DNA from 4 places in the Pseudomonas sp. TE3786 genome. Region 1 is predicted to be linked to each of the others. Evidence: predicted binding sites of a transcription regulator. Region 1 holds the regulator's gene; each other region holds the start of a gene.
What was found. The regulator sigma-54, encoded in region 1, starts transcription at its own class of promoters, with help from an activator protein. The targets are predictions, from matches to a motif close to ANTGGCATNNANNTTGCTNT.

Region 1 (5,762 bases):
CGCTGCTCAAGCGTATGGGGCGCGGGCTGCTGGTAACCGAGCTGATGGGCCAGGGCCTGAATATGGTCACCGGGGACTATTCCCGCGGCGCGGGCGGTTACTGGGTGGAAAACGGCGAGATCCAGTTTCCTGTGCAGGAGGTGACCATCGCCGGCAATCTGCGCGATATGTTCAAGCAGATTGTCGCCGTGGGTAATGACCTGGAGCTGCGCGGCAATACCCGTACCGGCTCGGTGTTGATCGAGAAAATGACGGTCGCCGGTAGCTGATTTTTCCCCTCTCAGGCGTACGGATGGGCGTGCGCCGATGCTGGGGTACGCTGTCTGCGCAGTTCATTGAGCGAGTTGTTTATCCCGCTTGAGGCTGCTGAGTGCCGTGCTGATGGACACGGCGGGGAGGGTGTTACTCGCCTTCGTCGAAGCGGTTGTTGATCAATTCCACCAGCGCCGCCAGGGCTTCATCCCCCTGCTCGCCGTCGGTGCTCAGGTGGATGGCGGTGCCTTTGCCGGCCGCCAACATCATGACGGCCATGATGCTTTTGCCGTCGACGCAGCTTTCCGGACTGCGACCAATACGGATCTGGCAGGGGAAACGACCGGCTACGCCAACGAATTTGGCGGCGGCGCGGGCGTGCAGGCCGAGCTTGTTGATGATGGTGATTTCACAGGCAGGCATCGCTGCATAAGTCCTTCTACAAAGGTTCAGCGACTCTACAGGTCGCGATGACGAACCTGGATATTTTTCAGGGTTTTCTTCAGTTCTTTGCCCAGACGGTCCGCCAGGTACACCGAGCGGTGATGACCGCCGGTGCAGCCAATGGCGACCGTGACATAAGAGCGGTTGCTGGCGGCGATACGCGGCAGCCATTTGTGCAGATAAGCATAAATATCGTCGTACATTTCCTGTACGTCCGGCTGCTCCTGCAGGTATTCGGCCACCACGCTGTCCAGCCCGGAGTGCTCGCGCAACTCGGGTTTCCAGTAGGGGTTGGGCAGGCAGCGGACGTCGAAGACCAGATCGGCATCCACCGGCATGCCACGCTTGAATCCGAACGACTCGACCAGAAACGCCGTGCCCGGCTCGGGCTTGTTCAGCAGGCGCAGCTTGAGGGTATCGCGCAGCTGATAGAGGTTCAGGTGGGTGGTGTCGATCTTCAGGTCAGCCAGATCGGTGATCGGGCTGAGCAGCAGGCTTTCGTCGTGGATGGCTTCGGCCAGCGAGCGCTCGTCGGTGGTCAGCGGGTGCCGGCGACGGGTTTCGGAAAAGCGCTTGAGCAGGGTTTCGTCGTCGGCATCCAGATACAGCACATCGCACTGGATATGCCGGGCGCGCACTTCGGCGAGCAGTTCGGGAAAACGCTTGAGCTGGCTGGGCAGGTTGCGTGCGTCGATGGACACCGCAACCAGCGGTTGCACCAGCTCGGTGTGCAACAAGGAGCGTTCGGCCAGCTCAGGCAACAGCCCGGCGGGCAGGTTATCGATGCAGTAGAAACCGTTGTCTTCGAGCACATCGAGCGCTGTGCTCTTGCCTGAACCGGACCGGCCACTGACGATGATCAAACGCATGCACAGTCACCCGTTCGCCTAGCGGCCGTTTTGTACGTCTACGACAACCTGATACAGACGTTCGCTGGTGGGGGCGTGGCGCAGTTGTTCGCGGACATCGCTGCGGTCGAGCATGCTGGCGATCTGGCGCAACAGTTCCAAGTGTTCATCGGTGGCAGCTTCGGGGACCAGCAGCACGAACAGCAGGTCGACCGGGGCACCGTCGATGGCGTCGAAGTCGACGGCGGAATCGAGGCGCAGCAGGGCGCTGATCGGAGCGGTGCAACCTGGCAGGCGGCAATGGGGGATGGCGATGCCATTGCCAAAGCCGGTGGAGCCTAGTTTTTCACGGGCCACCAGGCTTTCGAAAATGTCTTGTCCATCCAGATCGGGCAGTTCGCGGGCGACCAGGTTGGCGATTTGTTCGAGTACACGCTTTTTGCTGCCACCCGGCACGCCCACAAGGGAGCGGCCGGGGGTCAGGATATTTTCAAGTCGAATCATGGGTTGGGGTGGTGTCAGCGAACTGTGGCGCCTTGCAGGCGACCCAGCTGCTTTTCCTTATGTTTGATAAGTTGGCGGTCGAGTTTGTCGGTGAGTAGATCGATAGCTGCGTACATGTCGTCATGTTCGGCGTTGGCGACCACTTCGCCCCCGGCGATGTGCAAAGTCGCTTCGATTTTCTGTTTGAGCTTCTCGACCTCCATGGTCACTTGCACGTTGGTGATCTTGTCGAAGTGGCGTTCTAATCGACTGAGTTTTTCGTCGATGTAGTCGCGTAGGGCGTCGGTCACATCCAGCTGATGTCCACTGATGTTGACTTGCATACCGCTTTCTCCTTATTGCCGTGTGTAAGAGACAAGCTAACGGGCTTGTCGCCGGAACACTTTGGCCTTGGATCAGTGTAGCCGTCTTGCCAGAGCAGGGTTCGCAGCAGGTGCCGGGTCGAACCCTGAATAACGTTTACATCAGTCGCTTACGTTCACTGGAGGGCGCTATCCCGAGGGATTCGCGGTATTTGGCGACTGTGCGACGGGCTACCTGAATGCCCTGTGCCTCCAGTAAACCAGCGATCTTGCTGTCACTCAACGGCTTTTTCGCATTTTCCGCTGCAACCAGTTTTTTGATGATTGCGCGTATCGCTGTGGACGAGCATTCGCCGCCTTCGGAGGTACTGACGTGGCTGGAGAAGAAGTACTTCAGCTCGTAAATACCGCGCGGGGTATGCATGAATTTCTGCGTGGTGACGCGGGAAATGGTCGATTCGTGCATGCCCACCGCTTCGGCGATGTCATGCAGAACCAGAGGCTTCATGGCCTCGTCGCCGTAATCGAGAAAACCGCGCTGGTGCTCGACGATCTGGCTGGCGACTTTCATCAGCGTTTCGTTGCGGCTCTGCAGGCTCTTGATAAACCAGCGCGCCTCTTGCAGCTGATTGCGCATAAAGGTGTTGTCGGCGCTGGAGTCGGCACGCCGCACGAAGCCGGCGTATTGCGGGTTGACCCGCAGGCGCGGCATGGCTTCCTGGTTCAGCTCCACCAGCCAGCGATCGTTGTGCTTGCGCACGATCACATCGGGCACCACATATTCCGGCTCACTGGCTTCGATCTGCGAACCCGGGCGCGGGTTGAGGCTTTGAATCAGTTCGATGACCTGACGCAGCTCATCTTCCTTGAGCTTCATGCGGCGCATCAGTTGGCTGTAATCGCGGCCGCCCAGCAGGTCGAGGTAATCACCGGCCAGACGCTGCGCTTCGGCCAGCCACGGGGTTTTTGCCGGCAGCTGACGCAGTTGCAACAGCAGGCATTCGCGCAGGTCGCGGGCACCAATGCCGGAGGGTTCGAATTGTTGAATGCGGTGCAGCACGGCTTCGACTTCGTCGAGCTCGATATCCAGCTCAGGGTCGAAAGCGTCCAGCACTTCTTCGAGGGTTTCTTCCAGATAGCCCTGGTCGTTGATGCAGTCGATCAGGGTGACGGCAATCAGCCGGTCCTTGTCGGACATCGGTGCCAGGTTGAGCTGCCAGAGCATGTGGCTTTGCAGGCTTTCGCCAGCCGAGGTGCGGGTGGTGAAGTCCCACTCGTCATCGTCGTTGGAGGGTAGGCTGCTGGCGCTGGTCTGGTAGATGTCTTCCCAGGCGGTGTCGACGGGAAGCTCATTGGGAATGCGTTCGTTCCATTCACCTTCCTCCAGGTTGTCGACGGTGGGTGCCGAAGTTTCCTGGTAGCTGGTGTCTTGGTAGGACTCTTCGTTGTTCGGCGCGGGGGGGGCGCTTTCGGCACCATCGGCCAACGGGTCGCTATTGTCGAAGTCCTCGCCTTCTTCCTGGCGTTCGAGCATGGGATTGGACTCCAGTGCCTCTTGGATCTCTTGCTGCAGATCCAGGGTGGACAGTTGGAGTAAGCGGATGGCTTGTTGCAGCTGCGGTGTCATCGTCAGCTGCTGGCCCATTTTTAGGACTAGCGATGGTTTCATGGAGGGGGCTTAAGACCTTATTCGCCGGCGCATACGCGCTTTCCACAACGAGGGCGCCGAGACGCCACCAGGAAGCAAATTATATGCCTATGTTTGAGGTGTTTGCCTAGTCCTCAATCGAAGTCTGTAGGGCGTGTCTTTTTTACTGTACAGACACGCGCTACAGGGAGGCTTTACAGGCGGAACTCGTGGCCCAGATAAACCTCTTTCACCAGCTGGTTGGCCAGGATGGTTTGCGCGTCGCCTTCGGCAATCAGCTGGCCGTCGTTGACGATATAGGCGGTCTCGCAGATATCCAGCGTTTCACGCACGTTGTGATCGGTGATCAGCACGCCTATGCCTTTGGCCTTGAGGTGGTGAATGATCTGTTTGATATCGCCAACGGAGATCGGGTCGACGCCGGCGAAGGGTTCATCCAGCAGGATGAATTTCGGTGCTGTGGCCAGGGCGCGGGCGATTTCCACCCGGCGGCGTTCGCCACCGGACAGGCTCATGCCGAGGTTGTCGCGGATATGGCTGATGTGGAATTCCTGCAGCAGGCTTTCCAGTTCCTTGCGACGCCCGGCGCTGTCGAGTTCCTTGCGGGTTTCCAGGATCGCCATGATGTTGTCGGCCACCGACAGCTTGCGGAAGATCGAGGCTTCCTGCGGCAGATAGCCGATACCGGCGCGTGCGCGGCCGTGCATGGGCAGGTGGGTGACGTCCTGTTGGTCGATCAGCACGCGGCCCTGGTCGGCATTCACCAGGCCGACGATCATATAGAAGCAGGTGGTCTTGCCGGCACCGTTGGGGCCCAGCAGGCCAACGATCTGGCCGCTTTCGATGGATACGCTGACATCACGAACCACCTGGCGGCCCTTGTAGGCTTTGGCCAGGTGCTGGGCTTTGAGAATCGCCATTACTGCGCCTGCTGATTGGCTGGTGGGGCGCCAGCGGGTTTGTTCTTCGGCTGGATGACCATGTCGATGCGTGGGCGCGGGCTGGTCACGTTGGTGCCATTGGCGCGGCCGGCGTTGACGATCTGGCGCTGGGTGTCATAGACGATCTTCTCGCCTTCGAAGGTGTTGCCTTCCTGAATCACCTTGGCCTGGTCGATCAGCACAATGCGGTCTTTGGCGGCGAAGTACTGGATGGTCAGGCCGTAAGCCTTGACGATCTCTTTATCCACAGCCGGTTTCTGTTCGTAGTAGGCCGGGGTGCCCACTGCGGTGAAGACGTCGATATCACCGCTTGGGGTTTGCGTGATGGTCACCGTGTGGCCGGTGATTTTCATGCTGCCCTGGGTGATCACCACGTCGCCGCGGTATACCGCCACGCCCTGTTTGTCATCGAGTTCGGCGCTGTCGGCCTGCACTCGAATCGGTTGCTCACGGTCGGTGGGCAGGGCCCAGGCGCTGGAGCTGGCAATCGCCGCGCCCAGGCTGAGCAGCAGGGACAGGGTGTGAAGGGAAAATTGGTTAACGAACCTCATGCTGGCCTCTTACGTTGGACAGCAGGAGCACCCGGCTGTCTTTCAAATACGCTTTCATTCCATTAGCCGTGGTCACTCCATTGGCGGCCTCGATTCTAACGGCTTGCTGGGTCTGCGCAAATTCCTTGTCCGGGAACACGGTCATGCGACTGCTGGTGATGATGGTGGGGCGGTTTTTTTCGTCGGTGCGGGCAATGCGCACATTGTCGATCAGCTCGACCTCGGTGCCGCCTGGCGCTACTTCGCCGCGCTCGCTCTGCACATGCCAGGGC
Region 2 (5,762 bases), on a different contig from region 1:
AACATCTCGCTCATGGCGATAATCTGCTCGGCCACCTGAATCAGTTTCTGTTGCCGGCTCATGGCCTGACGACGCATGAGGGTGTAGGCCTCATCTTCGTTGCAATCTTTCATCTTCATCAGCAGGCCCTTGGCCAGTTCCACCCGTTTGCGTTCGGCCAGTTGCTGGTCGCGGGCGTGCAGTTGGGCGCGCAGCACCTGGTCGCTTTCGAAGCGAGCCATGGCCACGTCCATGATCGGTTGCAGGCGCTGGGCGTGGATGCCTTCGACGATATAGGCGCTGACCCCGGATTTGATCGCCTGGCGCATCACGCCGGGATCATGTTCGTCGGTAAACATCACGATCGGCCGGGGCTGGTCGCGGCTGAGCAGCACCACTTGTTCCATCACGTCGCGGCTAGGGGATTCGGTGTCGATCAGCACCACGTCCGGGCGCACGGCTTCCACCCGCGCGGGCAGGTCGATGGTCAGGCCGGATTCGTCGATCACCTCAAAACCGGCCTCGCTCAGGGCCGCCCGCAGGCGGCCGACTTTTTTCGAGGTGTCATTGATCAGCAGGATGCGCAACATGGTCGTCGGCTCACTGATCACTAAGGGCATGCAGGGCAAAGCTGCGTGCGTAGGCGGCGGGGTTGCTGCCGTCCCAGACGCTGCCGTCGAGCAAGGTGCTGCTGCGCAGTGGCGAGGCGGGCAGGGCGATTTCCAGGCTGCCGGCGGCGCGGCTGTACACCTCGAGTTGCTGCACCTGTTGCGCCACGGCCAGGTAGTCCGGCTCGTCACGCAACAGACCCCAGCGGCGGAACTGGGTCATAAACCACATGCCATCGGAGAGGTAGGGGTAGTTGGCGGCACCGTTGTCGTGCAGCCGCAGGGCGTGCTCATCCTCCCAGCTGTTGCCCAGGCCATCGCTGTATTGGCCAAGCAGACGGGGTTCGACGCTGGCCAAGGGCGCATCAAGAAACTCCGCCGAGCTAAGCAACTGCGCGGTGCTGCGGCGGTTTTCCAGGCTTTCTTCGATAAACCGGCTGGCTTCCAGCACGGCCATCACCAGGGCGCGGGAAGTGTTGGGGTATTGCTCGACAAATTCGCGGGTGCAGGCCAGCACTTTTTCCGGGTGCTCCGGCCAGATCGCCTGGCTGGTGCTGACGGTAAAGCCTTGCTGGTGGGCAATGGCATGGGCACCCCAGGGTTCGCCAACGCAGAAACCGTCGATACGCCCGGCCTGTAAGTGCGCAAGCATTTGCGGCGGCGGCACCACCACGCTCTTTACATCTTGCAGCGGATGAATGCCCTGGGCGGCCAGCCAGTAGTACAGCCACATGGCGTGGGTGCCGGTGGGAAAGGTCTGAGCGAAGGTCAATGGGGTGCCGCTTTGGTGCACGCGCTGCGCCAGTGCACTGGCAGTGGTCACCCCGGCCTCTTTCAGCGGTTGCGACAGGTTGATGCTCTGGCCGTTCTGGTTCAGCCCCATGAGCACGGCCATATCGGTGGCCGGCGCACCGCTGATGCCCAGCTGCAGGGCGTAGACCATGCCGTACAGGCTATGGGCGGCATCCAATTCGCCGCTCAGCAATTTGTCGCTGAGGCCGGCCCAGGAGCTTTGCCGTTTCAGGTTGAGGGTCAGGCCATAGGGCTGGGCAAAGCCCTGGGTGGCGGCGACTACTACTGAGGCGCAGTCGCTCAATGGCATAAAGCCCAGATTAAGCACGTTCTTTTCCGGCGCATCGCTGCCGGCCACCCAGGCCAGAGCGTGCAGGGCGTCCAAGGGGGTGCTGATATCGCTCATGGCGCTATTCCCAAACCGTTTTCGCAAAAAAAAGCGCCGTACCTCCCAGCCTGAAGCCGGTCGAGCACGACGCCATTGTCATGTCTGTAGTGGCCGAGTTCCAGCGTTGGAAGGCAGCCTTTGGAGTTTGATGAGCAATTGGTGTGCCGATTGATAACCGCTGCCTGATAAATTCTGGGCCCCAGCCTGCGCTGGGGTGACGGTGAACTCCCCACTAACCTCCGTCATCCCAGCCTGCGCCGGTGGGGCGGTGAACTTCCACCAACCTCCGTCATCCCAGCGCAGGCTGGGAGCCAGAGTCGTCGCTTCAATACAGGTCACGTAGGTAACGCCGATCCTTGCTTCTGTCACCGACATACAAGGTCGCCGCCCCAACGGTCAATTGGTGCGCCGATTGATAACCGCTGGCCTGATAAATTCTGGGCCCCAGCCTGCGCTGGGGTGACGGTGAACTCCCCACCGATCTCCGTCATCCCAGCCTGCGCCGGGGCGGCGGTGAACTTCCACCAACCTCCGTCATCCCAGCGCAGGCTGGGATCCAGCGTCGTGGCGTCAATACACGTCGCGCAGGTAACGCCGGTCTTTGCTCATGCCACTCACGTAAAGCGTCGCTGCCCCGGCGCTCATCTTGCCGTGTAGCTGCACGATCTTTTTCAGCGCGGCATCCACGTCTTTGGCCATGCGGCTGGCATCGCCACAGACGCAGATATGGGCACCTTGTTCCAGCCACTGCCAGAGCGCGGCACCTTCTTCGAGCATGCGTTGCTGTACGTAGATTTTTTCTTTCTGGTCGCGGGAAAACGCGGTGTCCAGCCGGGTGAGCAGGCCGCTGCGTTGCCAGCTGCGCAATTCGTCGTGGTAGTAGAAGTCGCTGAGGGCGCGCTGTTCGCCGAAGAACAGCCAGTTCTTGCCGTTTCCGCGCCCTTCTTGAGATTGCGCCTGGCGTTCCTGCAGAAAGGCACGAAACGGCGCGATACCAGTGCCGGGGCCGATCATGATCAGCGGAGTGGCCGGGTCTTGCGGCGGGCGGAAGTGGGTGGAGCGTTGCAGAAAGATGCGCACACCGCTGTTGGCCGCGCGGTCGGCGAGAAAGGTGGAGCACACGCCGCCACGGGCCTGACCCTGATGCTGGTAGCGCACGGTGGCCACGGTGAGGTGCACCTGGTCTGGCGTTACCTTGGGGCTGGAGCTGATGGAGTACAGGCGCGGCTGCAACGGCTTGAGCAAGCGCGCCAGTTGCTGCGCATCCAGGGCGATGGGGTACTCGCGCAACAGGGTCGGCACCTGCCGCCCCCAGAGCCAATCCTGCAGGGCGTTCTGGTTGCCTTCGTGCAGCAGTTCCTCGAGAAGCGGGCTGGCATTATGGCCGGCCACGCGGCGCAGCAGATCCGGGCTGATGCGGGCGATTTCCAGGTGTTCGGTGAGCGCTTCGCGCAGGGGCATGGGCGGCTGATTGTCCAGTTCCACCAGGCTGTCGCCGGACAGGCGCAGGGTGCTCAGCAGTTCGTCCACCAGGCTTGGGTCATTGCTGGGCCATACGCCCAGGGCATCGCCGGCCTGGTAGGGGAAGTCATGGCCGCTGAGGTCGAAGGCCAGGTGGCGGGTTTCTTTCTGCGCGCCAGGACGGTTCAGCAACTGATTGCTCAGCAGGGTGGTGCGCAGCGGATTGGCGCGGTTGTAGGTGCTGCTTTCCACGGGCGTCGGACGCAGCAGGGCAGCGCTCGCCGGTGCCGCGCTGGCGGCGGCAAAACGGCTGCACAGGGCATTCAGCCATTGCTCGGCTGGCACCTGAAAATCCGCTTCGCAGTCCAGTCGCGGCTGCAAGCGTTCGGCGCCCAGTTCGACCAGGCGTTCGTCGAGCTTGCGACCAAAGCCGCAGAACTGTTGGTAGCTGGAATCGCCCAGGGCCAGCACGCTGAAGCGGCTATTGGCCAGCGCCTGGGCATCGGCGTTTTGCAGGTTGTGCCAGAAGTCGCTGGCATTGTCCGGTGGGTCGCCGTCGCCAAAGGTGCTGGTGACCAGCAAAACCCCGGCGGCGTTGCGCATGTCGTCGAGCTTGGCTTCGTCCATGGCTTGCAGGCGCGTCCGCTGGCCGGCGCTGCCCAGGCGTTGCGCGCAGGTGGCGGCGAGGGTTTCGCTGTTGCCGGTTTGCGAGGCCCAGAGCACCAGCCATTCGGGTTCGTTGCTGCTGGTCAGCAACGCCGTTGGCGCGGGTTCATCGCCGGCGCGGGAGAACAGACCGGCCAATAGACCATCGAGCAACAGGCGTTTGCTTGCGGCAAAGGGCGCGCTGGCCGGTAGCGTCGGCACACCACCCTGGCGCGCCTCGGTGTTGCGCAGGCCCAGCAGATAGCCCTGCATATACAGCTGCTCGTCGGCGTTGAGTGCCAGCGCTGCGGGCTGGTCGAGGTTGAGCTGGCGGGCGAAGGCATCGATCTGCATGGGCGCGAGTTCCTTGGCTGAAGACGGCGGCAGCGCGTCGACGGGCGTAGCGATAGGCAGCAGAGCAACCGCGCAGAACTTGAATGCCGGCTGCAGGGACGTGGGGTCGATGGCATCGCTGGTGACGGCGTTGATGGCCAGGTTTTCTCCAAACACATCGTTCCAGTGGAAGGGCGCAAAGCAGTTACCGGGGCGTACGCGCTCGCTAAGCAGCGCCGGCAATACCGCACGGCCGCGCCGTGAGCGGATTTCCACCTTGCTGCGCTCGCTAATGCCCAGGCGCGCAGCATCGCTGGGGTGGATTTCGACGAAGGGGCCGGGGTTGAGTTTGTTCAGGGTGGGCACCTTGCCGGTTTTGGTCAGGGTGTGCCATTGGTGCTGCACACGGCCGGTGTTGAGCACCAGGGGAAAGTCGTCATCGGGCAATTCCGCCGGCGGCAGATAAGGGCGGGCGAAGAACTGCGCCTTGCCGCTGTCGGTGGCGAACCGGGTGGTGTGCGGGTCGCGGTAGCGGATCGGGTTGCGCGCGTTGCTGCTGGCGTCGGCGCATGGCCATTGCAGTGGCGCTTGCTGTAAGCGGGCATAGCTCGCGCCACGGATGTCATAGCCGGTCCTGGGGTTGGCGGCTTGTTTGATTTCTTCGAACACTTGCTCGGCGCTGCTGTAGCTGAAGGCCTCGCCATAACCCATGGCGCAGGCCACGCGGGCAATCAGTTGCCAATCGGCCAGGGTGTCGCCGGGGGGCTGCACGGCGGGCTGCATCAGGGTCAGGTTGCGCTCGGAGTTGATCATCACGCCTTCAGCTTCGGCCCATAGCGCGCCCGGCAACAGGATGTCGGCGTAGCGGTTGGTTTCAGTATCCAGGTAGGCGTCCTGGGTGATCACCAGTTCGGCGTGCTGCAGCGCTTGGATCACGGTCTGCCGGTTCGGCGCACTGGCCACCGGGTTGGTGCAGATAATCCAGCAGGCCTTGATGGTGCCTTCGCGCATCTGCTCGAACATGGCCACCGTGCCGTCACCGGCTTCGGCGCGCAGGCTGCCGCTCGGGATTTGCCAAAGCTGTTCGATAAAGGCGCGGTCGTCGGCCACCAGGGCAGAGCGTTGGCCGGGCAGGCCAGGGCCCATATAGCCCATCTCGCGGCCGCCCATGGCATTGGGTTGGCCGGTGAGGGAAAACGGCCCGCTGCCCTGTCGGCAAATGGCCCCGGTGGCCAGATGCAGGTTGCACAGGGCGTTGGTGTGCCAGGTGCCGTGCACGCTCTGATTAAGGCCCATGGTCCAGCAGCTCATCCAGTTGGCGGCGTTGCCGATCCACTGCGCGGTCTGGCGGATAGCGGCTTCGGCCAGGCCGGTGACCTCAGCGACATGGGCCGGTGTGTAGGCCTCGAGAAAGTCTTCCATCACCTCCCAGCCTTGGGTAAACGACTGGATAAACGCCGGATCGCTGTGGCCGTTTTTCACCAGCAGGTGCAGCAGGCCATTGAGCAGCGCCAGGTCGGTGCCAGGGCGGATCTGCAGAAACAGATCGGCCTTGT
Region 3 (5,762 bases), on a different contig from region 1:
CCACATTGGGTTCGACTTCCTGCACCTTGCCGCCACGGGAAAGAAATTCCTGCATGGCGCGCTCCAGCGCATCGCGTTCCTTCTGTTTGGCTTCGATGCTCGGCAGCTCGTCGATATCGACCGCCGCCTTGGCTTTCTTGCCAGCTTTTACCGGGACATCGCTGTCACTGTCGCTGTCATCGCCATCATCGGCCACGCCATCGTCGGCAGCCGCCAGCTCTTCGCCGTCGTCTTCCGCACCACCTTCCAGCTCGTCTTGTTCCAGATCTTCGTCGCTCATGTTTAACCTCATGACTTGCGAAAAGCAGATTAGTTATAGCCCAGCAACGCACGCTGTCGCGCATTGCCAGAAAAAATTCAAAGAGGCTCACCCTGCAGGGTCGCGAGCACTCTTCTGGGGCCACCGTGGTCGCGGTGCTCCCCCAGGTAAATCCCCTGCCAGGTTCCCAGTGCCAAACGTCCTGCCGTGATCGGCAGTGTCAGTTGGCAGCCCAGCAAGCTGGCCTTGAAGTGCGCCGGTAAATCGTCCGGGCCCTCATCGTTGTGCTCGTAACCACTATCGGCATGACTGCCGTCGGCTTGAGGCACAAGACGATTGAAGAAACGCTCAAAGTCGCGTCGCACAGCCGGGTCGGCATTTTCATTGACGGTCAACGAAGCCGAGGTGTGCAACAGCCACAGATGTAACAGACCGACACCACAGCTACGCAGTTCCGGCAATTTGCCCGTGACCTCATCCGTCACCAGATGGAAGCCTCGAGGCCGTGCCTGCAAGCTGAATTCGCGTTGCTGCCACATATGCATCTCCGCTGCTTCGGCGCGCATTCTAGCGTGCTGCGAGAAAAAGCAAAGAGCACAGGCCAGAGCGCTTGAGTTTATTTCTGCGATCCCGGTTTTCAAGGCTGACCGGGCTCGACAAAGGTCGCAAATTCACACTATCGCAAAATGCAAAATGCCCGGCAGAGCCGGGCATTTTTCGTGCGGATAGAACCTTATAAGGAAGCCTTACAGGTTGTAGCCACGCTCGTTGTGCTGCGCGAGGTCCAGACCGACAGTCTCTTCCTCTTCGCTGACACGCAGACCGATCACCAGGTCCAGCACTTTGAGGATCACAAAGGTGACGATCGCGGTGTAGACAACGGTGAAGGCAACGCCTTTGAACTGGGTGAAAACCTGTGCGCCGATGTCGGTCACAGTGCCGAAGCCGCCCAAGGCAGGAGCTGCGAATACGCCGGTCAGCAGTGCACCAACGATACCGCCGATACCGTGTACGCCGAAGGCGTCCAGGGAGTCGTCGTAGCCCAGTTTGCGTTTCAGGGTAGTGGCGCAGAAGAAGCAGATCACGCCAGCAGCCAGGCCGATTACCAGAGCGCCCATTGGGCCAACGGTACCGGCAGCCGGGGTGATACCGACCAGACCAGCGACTACACCCGAAGCGATGCCCAGGGCACTTGGCTTACCGTGGGTGATCCACTCGGCGAACATCCAGCCCAGTGCAGCGGCGGCGGTAGCGATCTGGGTAACCAGCATGGCCATACCGGCGGTGCCGTTGGAGGCCACAGCGGAACCGGCGTTGAAGCCGAACCAGCCGATCCACAGCATGGCGGCACCGACCAGGGTGTAGCCCAGGTTGTGCGGAGCCATCGGGGTGGTTGGGTAGCCTTTGCGTTTGCCCATCACCAGGCAAGCAACCAGACCCGCGATACCGGCGTTGATGTGCACCACGGTGCCGCCAGCGAAGTCCAGTACGCCCCAGTCCCACAGCAGGCCGCCGTTACCGCTCCAGACCATGTGGGCGATTGGTGCATAGACCAGAGTGAACCACACGCCCATGAAGATCAGCATCGCGGAGAACTTCATACGCTCTGCGAAGGCACCAACGATCAGAGCCGGGGTGATGATCGCGAAGGTCATCTGGAAGGTGATGAAGACGGCTTCCGGCACAGCGTACGTCAGGCTGGCTGGAGTAACGCCGGCGAGGAATGCCTTGGACAGGCCACCCACGAAGGAATTGAAGTTAACAACGCCCTGTTCCATGCCAGTGACATCGAACGTCATGCTGTAGCCGTAAACGACCCACAGAATGCTGATCAGGCCAGTGATGGCGAAGCATTGCATCATCACCGAGAGGATGTTCTTGGAGCGGACCATGCCGCCGTAGAACAGCGCCAGGCCGGGGATGGTCATGAACAGCACCAATGCGGTGGCGGTCAACATCCACGCCGTATCACCGCTATTCAACACAACCTCGTCAGCGGCCATTGCCAGGCCGGGGGTAACGAGGGACAAAAGGGCTCCTAGCCCTGCGAGCTTACGCAGAGTCATATTGTTTTCTCCTGGGGCGTTGGGTTCGGCGGCTTAGATTGCGTCGGTGCCGGTTTCACCGGTACGGATGCGAATTGCCTGTTCCAGATTGACCACGAAGATCTTGCCGTCACCGATTTTGCCGGTGTTGGCAGCCTTGGTGATGGCTTCGATTACGCGGTCCAGCTGGTCATCAGCAATGGCCACGTCGATCTTCACCTTGGGCAGGAAGTCGACCACGTATTCGGCGCCGCGATACAACTCGGTATGGCCTTTCTGACGACCGAAGCCTTTGACTTCAGTGACAGTGATGCCTTGCACGCCGATCTCCGATAGCGACTCGCGCACATCGTCCAGCTTGAACGGTTTGATGATGGCAGTTACTAACTTCATGAAACTCTCTCCCGTATTGGTGGACTTGCCCCAGGAAAAACGAACCCGGCTCAAGTCTAAGCGCAGTGTCTGGCTTTGTAACGCATCGAACGTCCTCAGGGAGGGCTCTCGACACAACCAATCGCTCCTGACGAAACGACTCCCCCGCTTCGCCTTACGCATCCGAACTGCATCGGTGCATGCGTCATAGGCCACTAAGCAGAAAGCTTGCCAGCTCGCTGAAAAGCTTGAAATTCAGCGAGTTATTAAGCCCAAGCAGCAATGTGACCAGAGTGCGCAAGCGAGTCACGCGCAACAACAGTGCAGGGTTCGCTTTAGCGACGCTCCAAAACCGTGCAAAACCCTGCAGCCGTTAGCCTAGATGCCGCGTGGTACACTGCCAGCCGACTTTTCTGGAACCCTTTTATGCTGCCGCCCAAAGCCCTGCTCGACGCTTTAAGCACCCATGCCTCGCGCCTGTTCAATGGTGAAACACCCTTGCCGCGCAGTGAATTCGAAGCCCAGTTCAAAGCCCTGTTGCAAAGTGGTTTCAGCAAGCTGGATCTGGTCAGCCGGGAAGAGTTCGATAGCCAGATGGCCGTCCTCGCCCGCACCCGCGCCCGCCTCGAAGCGCTGGAAGCCAAGGTCGCCGAACTGGAAGCCAAGGTAACCCCGCCCAGCGAGTAAACCCCGCCGCATAAGCGGCATGTGATCAAGGAGTGATCCGTGTCTCTGGCCATCGTCCGCAGTCGCGCCCAAGTCGGCGTGCAAGCCCCCGCCGTGATCGTCGAAGCCCACCTGGCCAACGGTCTGCCCTCACTGACCCTGGTGGGCTTGCCGGAAACCGCCGTCAAGGAAAGCAAAGACCGCGTGCGTAGCGCGATTCTGAATTGCGCCTTTGAATTTCCCCAACGTCGCATCACCCTCAACCTCGCCCCCGCCGATTTGCCCAAAGACGGCGGGCGCTTTGACCTCGCCATCGCGCTGGGAATTCTGGCAGCCAGCGGCCAGGTGCCGGCAGCAGCGCTCGAACAGGTGGAATGCCTGGGCGAGTTGGCATTGTCTGGTGAACTTCGTCCCGTGCAGGGTGTTCTGCCCGCCGCTCTCGCCGCGCGGGCGGCAGGGCGCACCCTGATTGTGCCGCGCAGCAATGCCGAAGAAGCCAGCCTGGCATCCGGCCTCACCGTCCTGGCGGCGGATCACCTGCTGGAGCTCGCCGCCCACTTCAACGGCCTGACACCCATCCTCGCGTACGAGGCGCAAGGCCTGCTGCGCGAATGCGCACCCTATCCGGACCTCAGCGAAGTGCAGGGCCAGGCAGCCGCCAAGCGTGCCTTGCTGGTCGCTGCCGCCGGTTCCCATAACCTGTTGTTCACCGGCCCTCCAGGCACCGGCAAAACCCTGCTCGCCAGCCGCCTGCCCGGGCTGCTGCCACCGCTGGAAGAACAGGAAGCGCTGGAGGTGGCGGCGATTCAATCGGTGGCCAGCCACACCCCCATGAGCGCCTGGCCACAGCGGCCGTTCCGGCATCCACACCATACGGCTTCAGGTCCGGCACTGGTCGGTGGCGGCTGAGACATCGAGCAATTGTTGAGAAAGACGCGAAATAGATGAGAAATAAATTAGCCTCTAAAAGGCAGGCCTAAGGTCCCAGAACGCAGCAAATACGGGGGCTCAGCGCTTGAGCTTTTCGCTTATCTATTCGGCTTAACCATCTTCCCTCTCAGAAGAGAGAAGCTTTCCCCGCGTCCTACGGATCAGAAAAGTCTTCAAATTTTTCTAGCGTGTGATTCCAATGACTGAGAGCAGCACCGAGGCTACAACCGGCATTGAAACTATCTCACGCCTGCTTGAGGGCAAGTGGAAGCTCATCATCCTGTTTCATCTGCTCGACGGGGATTCGTATCGTTTTTCATATTTGGAAAAACGCATCCCCAACATTTCTAAAAAGATGTTGATCCAGCAACTCCGGCAGTTGGAAATGGACGGGCTTGTTATTCGGAAGCTTTATGCGCAGGTCCCTCCCAAGGTTGAGTACAAGCTATCGGATTGGGGTTGAGGCCTCAGACCAGTTTTCGGGGCGCTCACCAACTGGATTGACCTGATGGACAAAAAACGATGAAACACCATTCCACCAGTTAGGAGGCACAACAGATAGCTGACGCAGAATAGATAGCGATCGTAGATGAGCTCTATCTCGCTGAAGCGATTGAATCGATAGTGTTCCCACCACTGAACAAGGATGTCGAATGGACCTGACTCCGCCGCCTCGCAAACCCGAAGGGCTTAACTAGCATCCCAGAGCCATTCAATACCCCAAAGCGGACGCGCTCCCTGGATCAATTTCACAACGTCGATGTAGGACTCATACGTCGCTTTATCGAAGTCGGACCAAGCTACGCCTAGCTTCTGAGCTCTTTTAAAAGCCACGAGCGCTTTCGGGTATCTACTTGGCTCCGCGCTCAGTAACGCTTTCATATTATTGATGAGCACTGAGTCTATCGGAGGATGAAGCAGAGCCACGCTCGGGTGCGTTTCCTGCCCTGCGCATACTAGTTTCGATTTCAGATAGATGTTGATTAGCTTCTGCGCACGTCCATAGCTGCAGCAAAGCGTCTCCGTGCTTTTTAATTTTTTACCTGTGTCCCTGTCTTTTCTCTCCCTCACGTAGGTCAAGCCTTGCGCACCTTCCATTGCGCGAGTGAAGAGAGAATCCAAAAATGAACTCATTTTTTCTGGAGACGGGAGATCGTTTGCGGTTCTGACGCTCGCTGCGCCTGAAAGGTCTATTAGGCGTGCCGCATTCTTAACGGTATGCCCAGGTGCTCCCCGAGAATATGCTCGAGCTGCAGCCCAAGCCGCGAATCGATGTCGGTGATCAAAAATCGTGTACGCATCCTGCATTAATACGCCTCCTACTGAAGCCCCGAAGAGGCTTGACTTGCTCTATTCACCTGACGAGCAAGTATCTGGTGCGATGACGTTTTTACTCGCTAATGGGATGCTTTGGTCAATTTCTTGTGGTTTCTTGGGAAAGAGGTCCAACGACTCCACCATCAACAACGATTTCACAGAGGGCTGTTTAT
Region 4 (5,762 bases), on a different contig from region 1:
CCGAGCAGACGCACCACTTCATCGAGATCGGCGAGCGACAGGCTCACGCTGACGTCGGAAACCTTGTAGATGCAGTAGTCGTAGAGGCGCGCCAGGCCATGCACCAGCTCGCCGCCCTGCTCGTAATCGAGGGCACCGTTGAGGCCATTGAGGATGTTCAGGCACTTCTCCAGCGAGCGACCTTTTTGCTGGTAGCGCTTGCCTTCGATATGCCCCCGGGCACGGGCCAGCTCGTCGAGCAGGCCGTCGAACAGCATCAGCACCAGCTCGTAGGGCGAAGCGGAAGCCGCTTTGGCTTCCAGGTCTACCGAGCGGTAGCTGTCGTATCCGTCGTTCAGGTTGTAGGTATTCATACGAACAGGCTGCTGGTTTGTTCCATGGAGGTCATGACTTGCATGAGGTTGGTGTACTGCTTGAGGTAGCGGCTGTACGAGCTGTCGTAACGCACCTGCAAGGTGTCGTAGTCATCGTTGATCTTGCTCAGCTTTTCATTGAGGCTGTCGACCCGCGAGGTGAGCAGGCCGTTGGAGCTGCTGGTGTAGACCTTGAGCGAGCTGTCCAGGCTGTCGAGCAGATTGCCCTTGCCGGTGAACAGGGTTTCGAAGCCGTCCGGGTCGGCGGCGATGGCCTTTTCGAAAGCCTTGGCGTCCAGGGTCAACTTGCCGCTGTTGTTGGAGCTGACGCCGAAGTTGATCAGCGAGGTGTCGCCAAAGCTGGTGCGCACCAGGTTGTTGACCACCGACTTGATCGCCAACACGCTGGCATCGCCGGCCAGGGCACCACGGGCGCTGGTGTCGCTGCCGCTGGCGGTGAGCGAGCCGATGCTGGTCATCAGGGTGTTGAAGGCATCGATAAACTTTTGCAGTTTGTCTTTGGTGGCCGAGACGTCCTGGCCGATATCCACGGTGAGCAGCTCGTCGTCGGGGCCGGTGACCTTGTTGAAGGTCAGGCTCACGCCGGTGATGGCGGCATCGAAAGTGTTGCTGCTGTTGGTCAGCTCCACCCCGCCCTCGCCGCCCAGATAGACGATGGCGTCCTTGGCGGTGGACAGCTGCTTGCGCGCATCGATCGAGGTTTGCACCGCGGTGTTGTCGCTGGAGACGCTGATGGCCTGATCGGCACCGGTTTTGTCGCTGGTCAGCACCAGGTTCACCTGGCCATTGCTGCGCACCAGGGTGGCTTTCAGGCCGGTGTTATCGCTGGCGTTGTTGATCGCCGTGGCCAGGCCATCGAGGGTGGTGATGCTGCTCATGTCCACGGAAAAGGTTTCGCCGCCCTGGCCAAAGGTCAGGCTGCCGCTGCCCAGGTCGGCATCGGTCAGCCCTTGCAAGGCCACCTGGTCCTTGCTGGCCAACTGCTTGACGAAGAATTCATAACTGCCGCTCACCGCGCTGGCACCGACGCTGGCCGTGGCCACGCCTTCGGTACTGAACTTGGCGCTGTTGATCAGCATGCTGTCGGCGCTGCTGCTGGTGCTCTTCAGCGCCTTGGCGGCGGAGGCAAAGGTACTCAGGGCGGTTTTCAGATCGCCGACCGCCTTCAACTCGGCGTTGTATTTGGTCTCGCTGCGTTTGGCGCGCGCCTGCCCGGCCTGGACGTCGTACTGAGCCAGTTGCGTTGCCATCTGTTGCACGTAGTCGGAATCAATTGCCATGTTTAGTACCCCTCTGAATTCCATTGAGCAAGTTCAATGCCAACCCTATAAATCATTGATTTACATAGAATTAGCCAGAATTAATGGAGAAGAAAAACTTCCGCCTGGGCGACGTTGACGACTACGGGGAAAGCCCGTTTCCGCCTAGGGATCGCACACAGACCCACGGGGTAAAACAGGCGACTGTTGAGAGGGATTTATTAAGCTGGGTTTGCGGCGCAGAACGGTGTTTTCAGGTCCGGCCAATCGCGGCTGAAGCCGCTCCCACAAGGGATCGGATTTCCGCTGTGGGAGCGGCTTCAGCCGCGATGTTTTGGGTATGTAGGGCGAATATCGCCATCGGCGATATCTGCCGATTCGCCAACCCCGACGTCAATACGTTTGCTGGCCGTAAAGCCCGCTTTCGCCTTGCTGACTGAGCAGCTGGGTAAGGATGTCGTTGTGCATGGCCAGCAGCTGGCCGTTGCGCTGGTTGAGGCGCTGGCACTGGCTGGTGAGTTGCCCCAGCTCGCTCCAGTACTGTTGCAGCTGGGTGCGGCGGGTGCCGGGGTAGAGTTCGAACAGGCGGTACATGCCGGCGGCATCGGCCTGTAAACGCAAAGCGCCAAGGGCTTTGCTGCGGCGTTCGGCGCGCAGGCGGGTGTCTTCAACCAGGGCGCTGACCTGCTGGTTGATCACATCAATGCGCGGCATATCGCGGCTCAGCAGAAACTCGTAGAGCTCCTGCATCAGGCCGCGCAGGCGCAGGTAGTCGGCGCAGTCCTGCTGAATATCGCCCTCGATCAGGCTCAGCAGTTGTTCGCGTTTATCGCTCACGTATCACTGCCGCTGTGATAGGCCAGCATGCTGCGCGACAGGGCACCCAGATCCAGGTTGATTTCGCCACGTTGCAGGGCGGCCTTGATCTGCTGGACCTTGTCCATATCGATTTCCGGCAAGCTGCCGAGGGCGTCCTGCAGCTGCTCCAGGGGCAGGCTGTCGCTGCCGGCCTGGGTGCTGACGGTTTTCTTTTGCGCCGCCTTGCCGGAAGCCACAACGGGGGCTTCGCTCTGGGTGGCGACGACGGGCTTGAACTGCCGAGTAATTTCCATGATTGCGTCCAACAAAGGTGGTTACAGAGCAACAGGCGACCGTTTGCAGGCACCACTTAAATCGATCTGTAGGTTTTTTTATAAAACTTGAATTACGAAACTTGCGCCCGCCACCACGCCTGCGCCGCCAGCCCATCCTGGATTTTCTGCTCCTGGCGCGCCAGCAGGTCTTGCCACTGGCTCATCTTGCTGTCGATCAGCTGGATGATGACCTTTTCATTGCGCATGGCGCGCAGCAGGTCGGCCTGAATACGCCCGAGAAACTCTTCCGCCACGCCCAGCTCGCGGCGCTGCAGTTCGAGCATCTTGAACAGTGTGGCTTTGTACTGCTGCTGGTTGCTGCATTGCAACGAGGTGGTCACCGGCACACTGAAACCGCACAGGCGGCTGAGCCCGGTGATGTTGTTGCGGTAGCGCTGGCACAGGTTGCGCTGGTAGTTCACCCGGCCCATCACTTCCTGCACCTTGCTGCCACGCAAACTGGCCAGGCGCGCGAGTACATCGATCTGTTGCTTCATAGCGGTTCAGGCCCCATGGCTACTTGAGGATGCTCTGCAAGGTGGCGATGCTCACGCCCAGCTCGCTGCCCTCGCCCACTTCCTGGCGCAGAAAGCGCTCCAGGGCGGGGGCCAGTTGCACCGAGCGATCGGTTTTGCTGTCCATGCCCGGGGTGTAACCACCCAGAGGAATCAGCTCTTTGATCTTTTCAAAGGTGCTGTAGAACTCTTTGAAATTACGCGCCGCACGTTGCTGCGGCAGCGCGCTGACCTGGGTCATGCAGCGACTCACCGAGGCGCTGATATCGATGGCCGGGTAATGGCCGACATCGGCCAGACGTCGCGACAACACAATATGGCCATCGAGAATGGCGCGGGCGCAGTCGACAATCGGGTCCTGCTGGTCATCGCCCTCGGCCAATACGGTGTACAGCGCGCTCAGACTGCCACGGGCATCGGCACCATTGCCGGCGCTTTCCACCAGTTCCGGGAGCATGCCGAATACCGACGGCGGATAACCTTTGGTGGCTGGCGGCTCGCCCAGGGCCAGGGCGATTTCGCGCTGGGCCATGGCGTAACGGGTAAGGGAATCCACCAGCAGCAAGACATCGTTGCCCTGGTCGCGAAAGTAGGCGGCGATGCTATGGCACAGCTCGGCGGCCTTGAGGCGCATCAGCGGTGATTCATTGGCCGGGGCCACCACCACCACGGCCTTGCGCAGGCCCTCCTCGCCCAAAGCGTGAAGGATAAATTCCTGCACCTCGCGGCCACGCTCGCCGATCAAACCCACCACCACCACATCGGCCTTGGTCTGCCGGGTGATCATGCCGAGCAGCACGCTTTTGCCCACGCCGCTGCCGGCGAACAGGCCGACACGCTGACCTTTGCCAACGGTGAGCAAGGCATTGATGGCCCGCACGCCGACATCCAGGGCTTCGGTGACCGGGCGACGCTTGAGCGGATTGACCCGTGGCAATTCGGTGGGCAGCGGATCGCGCCCAGTGAGTTTGCCCAGTTCATCCAGCGGTTCACCGAGGCCATTGACAACCCGCCCCAGCCAGGACTCATCGATCCGCAGGGCGGTTTCTTCTTCGGCGGGAAATACCCGCGAGCCGGCAGTCAGGCCCATGGGTTTCTTGAATGGCATCAGGTAGGTGATATCGCGGTTGAAGCCCACCACCTGGGCTTCCAGCAGGCTGCCGTCGGCTTGTTCGACCATGCAGCGCTGGCCGGTCATGCGCCGGCAGCCGAGGCTTTCCAGGAGCATGCCCGACACCCGCACCAGACGGCCGCTGACTTTGGCCAGCTGCACCGAGTCCAGCGAGCGCAGGGCTGCGTCGAGTTTGAAGGCTTCGCCCAGGGCCATGTTCAGCCCTCGCTCTGCACATGTTCAGCGAGGGTTTCCATGCAGCTGTCCAGGCGCTGCTGGCAGCCGATATCGGCTTCGGCCTGGGCGGTGATCACCCGGCACTCGCCCAGCCCCAGGCGCTCATCGGGAATCAGGCGCCAGGCACTGATGCGCTCGGGGGCCAGTTCCTTGATTCGCGCACATTCTTCCGGGTTAAGCAGAATCTGTACCTCGCCCTGCTCGCCCGGCATCGCCGCCAGGGCTTCTTCGGCCAGGCTTAGGAGTTGGGTCGGGTGCAGGGTCAACTCGCAGCGGATCACCTGCTTGGCGACCTTTTCCACCAGCTCAAGCAACTGCTGTTGGCGCGAGCGCTCGAAGTCCTGGGCAAAGCGGCGGAACTCGGCAGCCACGACATCCAGGGGTCGCGCAGCAGCATCGAAAGCCTGACGGCCGTCATTGCGGCCCTCTTCACGACCATTGCGCAAACCGTCCTGTCGCCCCAGCTCAAAGCCTTCACGCTGCCCGGCGTCCTGACCTTGTTGCAGACCCTCCAGATAGCCCTTTTCCAGGCCCTGCTGAAAACCATCGGCCACCGCCCGCTGCACTTGCGCCGGGTCGCCACTCCAGTTGCCGGCCGGCAGCACGTTGCAGCGCGGCGGAAAGCGGAACGGCCGCCAGCTGCGGGCGTCGGCCTTGAGCACTTTGACGTTCATCAGTGGCGGCCTCATTCGACGGTGGCCTCACGGAACAGCTGCACTTGCAGCTCGCCTTCGGCAGACATTTCCCGCACCACGGCCATGATGTCTTTGCGCACCTGCTCGACACGGCTTAGCGGCACCGGGCCCTGACGGCGGCTGATGGATTCCATCTGCTGGGCCTGGCGCTTGGGCAAGGCACCCTGAATGGCTTTGACCAGCGCTGGCTCGGCGCCTTTGAGGGCGACCACCCACTCTTCCAGAGGGATGGTTTCCAGCAGCACCTGAAGCACGTCCTGGTTCTGCCGCGAGAGGATGAAAAAGTCGTACATCTCGTCTTCGATGCGCGTCACCAGGCCTTCGTTATGCGCACGCAGCAGTTCGAACATCTGGTTCCGGTCGCCCTTGAAGCGGTTCATGATGTCCGCCGCCTGCTTCACTCCCCGCACTTGCGAGCCCTGGGTGGACAACACGCTG

Region 2: the regulator sigma-54 is predicted to act here: its motif matches at 1,917-1,936, upstream of ACVW0Y_RS05395 (CmpA/NrtA family ABC transporter substrate-binding protein).
Region 3: the regulator sigma-54 is predicted to act here: its motif matches at 2,893-2,912, upstream of glnK (P-II family nitrogen regulator).
Region 4: the regulator sigma-54 is predicted to act here: its motif matches at 1,679-1,698, upstream of fliD (flagellar filament capping protein FliD).

What each region holds. Positions count from the first base shown of each region.
Region 1 covers NZ_JBSRZF010000012.1:140,656-146,417, forward strand. Annotated here, with positions in the region: gene pmbA (metalloprotease PmbA) at 1-269, shown strand, start outside; gene ACVW0Y_RS14810 (HPr family phosphocarrier protein) at 403-675, opposite strand; gene rapZ (RNase adapter RapZ) at 711-1,565, opposite strand; gene ptsN (PTS IIA-like nitrogen regulatory protein PtsN) at 1,584-2,048, opposite strand; gene hpf (ribosome hibernation-promoting factor, HPF/YfiA family) at 2,063-2,371, opposite strand; gene ACVW0Y_RS14830 (RNA polymerase factor sigma-54) at 2,508-4,019, opposite strand; gene lptB (LPS export ABC transporter ATP-binding protein) at 4,193-4,918, opposite strand; gene lptA (lipopolysaccharide transport periplasmic protein LptA) at 4,918-5,490, opposite strand; gene lptC (LPS export ABC transporter periplasmic protein LptC) at 5,477-5,762, opposite strand, start outside.
Region 2 covers NZ_JBSRZF010000003.1:204,538-210,299, forward strand. Annotated here, with positions in the region: gene ACVW0Y_RS05390 (ANTAR domain-containing response regulator) at 1-569, opposite strand, end outside; gene ACVW0Y_RS05395 (CmpA/NrtA family ABC transporter substrate-binding protein) at 580-1,785, opposite strand; gene ACVW0Y_RS05400 (molybdopterin-dependent oxidoreductase) at 2,338-5,762, opposite strand, start outside.
Region 3 covers NZ_JBSRZF010000019.1:18,280-24,041, reverse strand. Annotated here, with positions in the region: gene sutA (transcriptional regulator SutA) at 1-280, opposite strand, end outside; gene ACVW0Y_RS18945 (secondary thiamine-phosphate synthase enzyme YjbQ) at 358-798, opposite strand; gene ACVW0Y_RS18940 (ammonium transporter) at 1,006-2,325, opposite strand; gene glnK (P-II family nitrogen regulator) at 2,359-2,697, opposite strand; gene ACVW0Y_RS18930 (accessory factor UbiK family protein) at 3,103-3,363, shown strand; partial or broken gene ACVW0Y_RS18925 (YifB family Mg chelatase-like AAA ATPase) at 3,403-4,248, shown strand; gene ACVW0Y_RS18920 (winged helix-turn-helix transcriptional regulator) at 4,472-4,735, shown strand; gene ACVW0Y_RS18915 (hypothetical protein) at 5,761-5,762, shown strand, end outside.
Region 4 covers NZ_JBSRZF010000016.1:83,537-89,298, reverse strand. Annotated here, with positions in the region: gene fliS (flagellar export chaperone FliS) at 1-353, opposite strand, end outside; gene fliD (flagellar filament capping protein FliD) at 350-1,654, opposite strand; gene ACVW0Y_RS17560 (flagella synthesis protein FlgN) at 2,027-2,470, opposite strand; gene flgM (flagellar biosynthesis anti-sigma factor FlgM) at 2,467-2,745, opposite strand; gene ACVW0Y_RS17550 (flagellar export protein FliJ) at 2,838-3,263, opposite strand; gene fliI (flagellar protein export ATPase FliI) at 3,283-4,608, opposite strand; gene fliH (flagellar assembly protein FliH) at 4,611-5,303, opposite strand; gene ACVW0Y_RS17535 (FliG C-terminal domain-containing protein) at 5,315-5,762, opposite strand, start outside.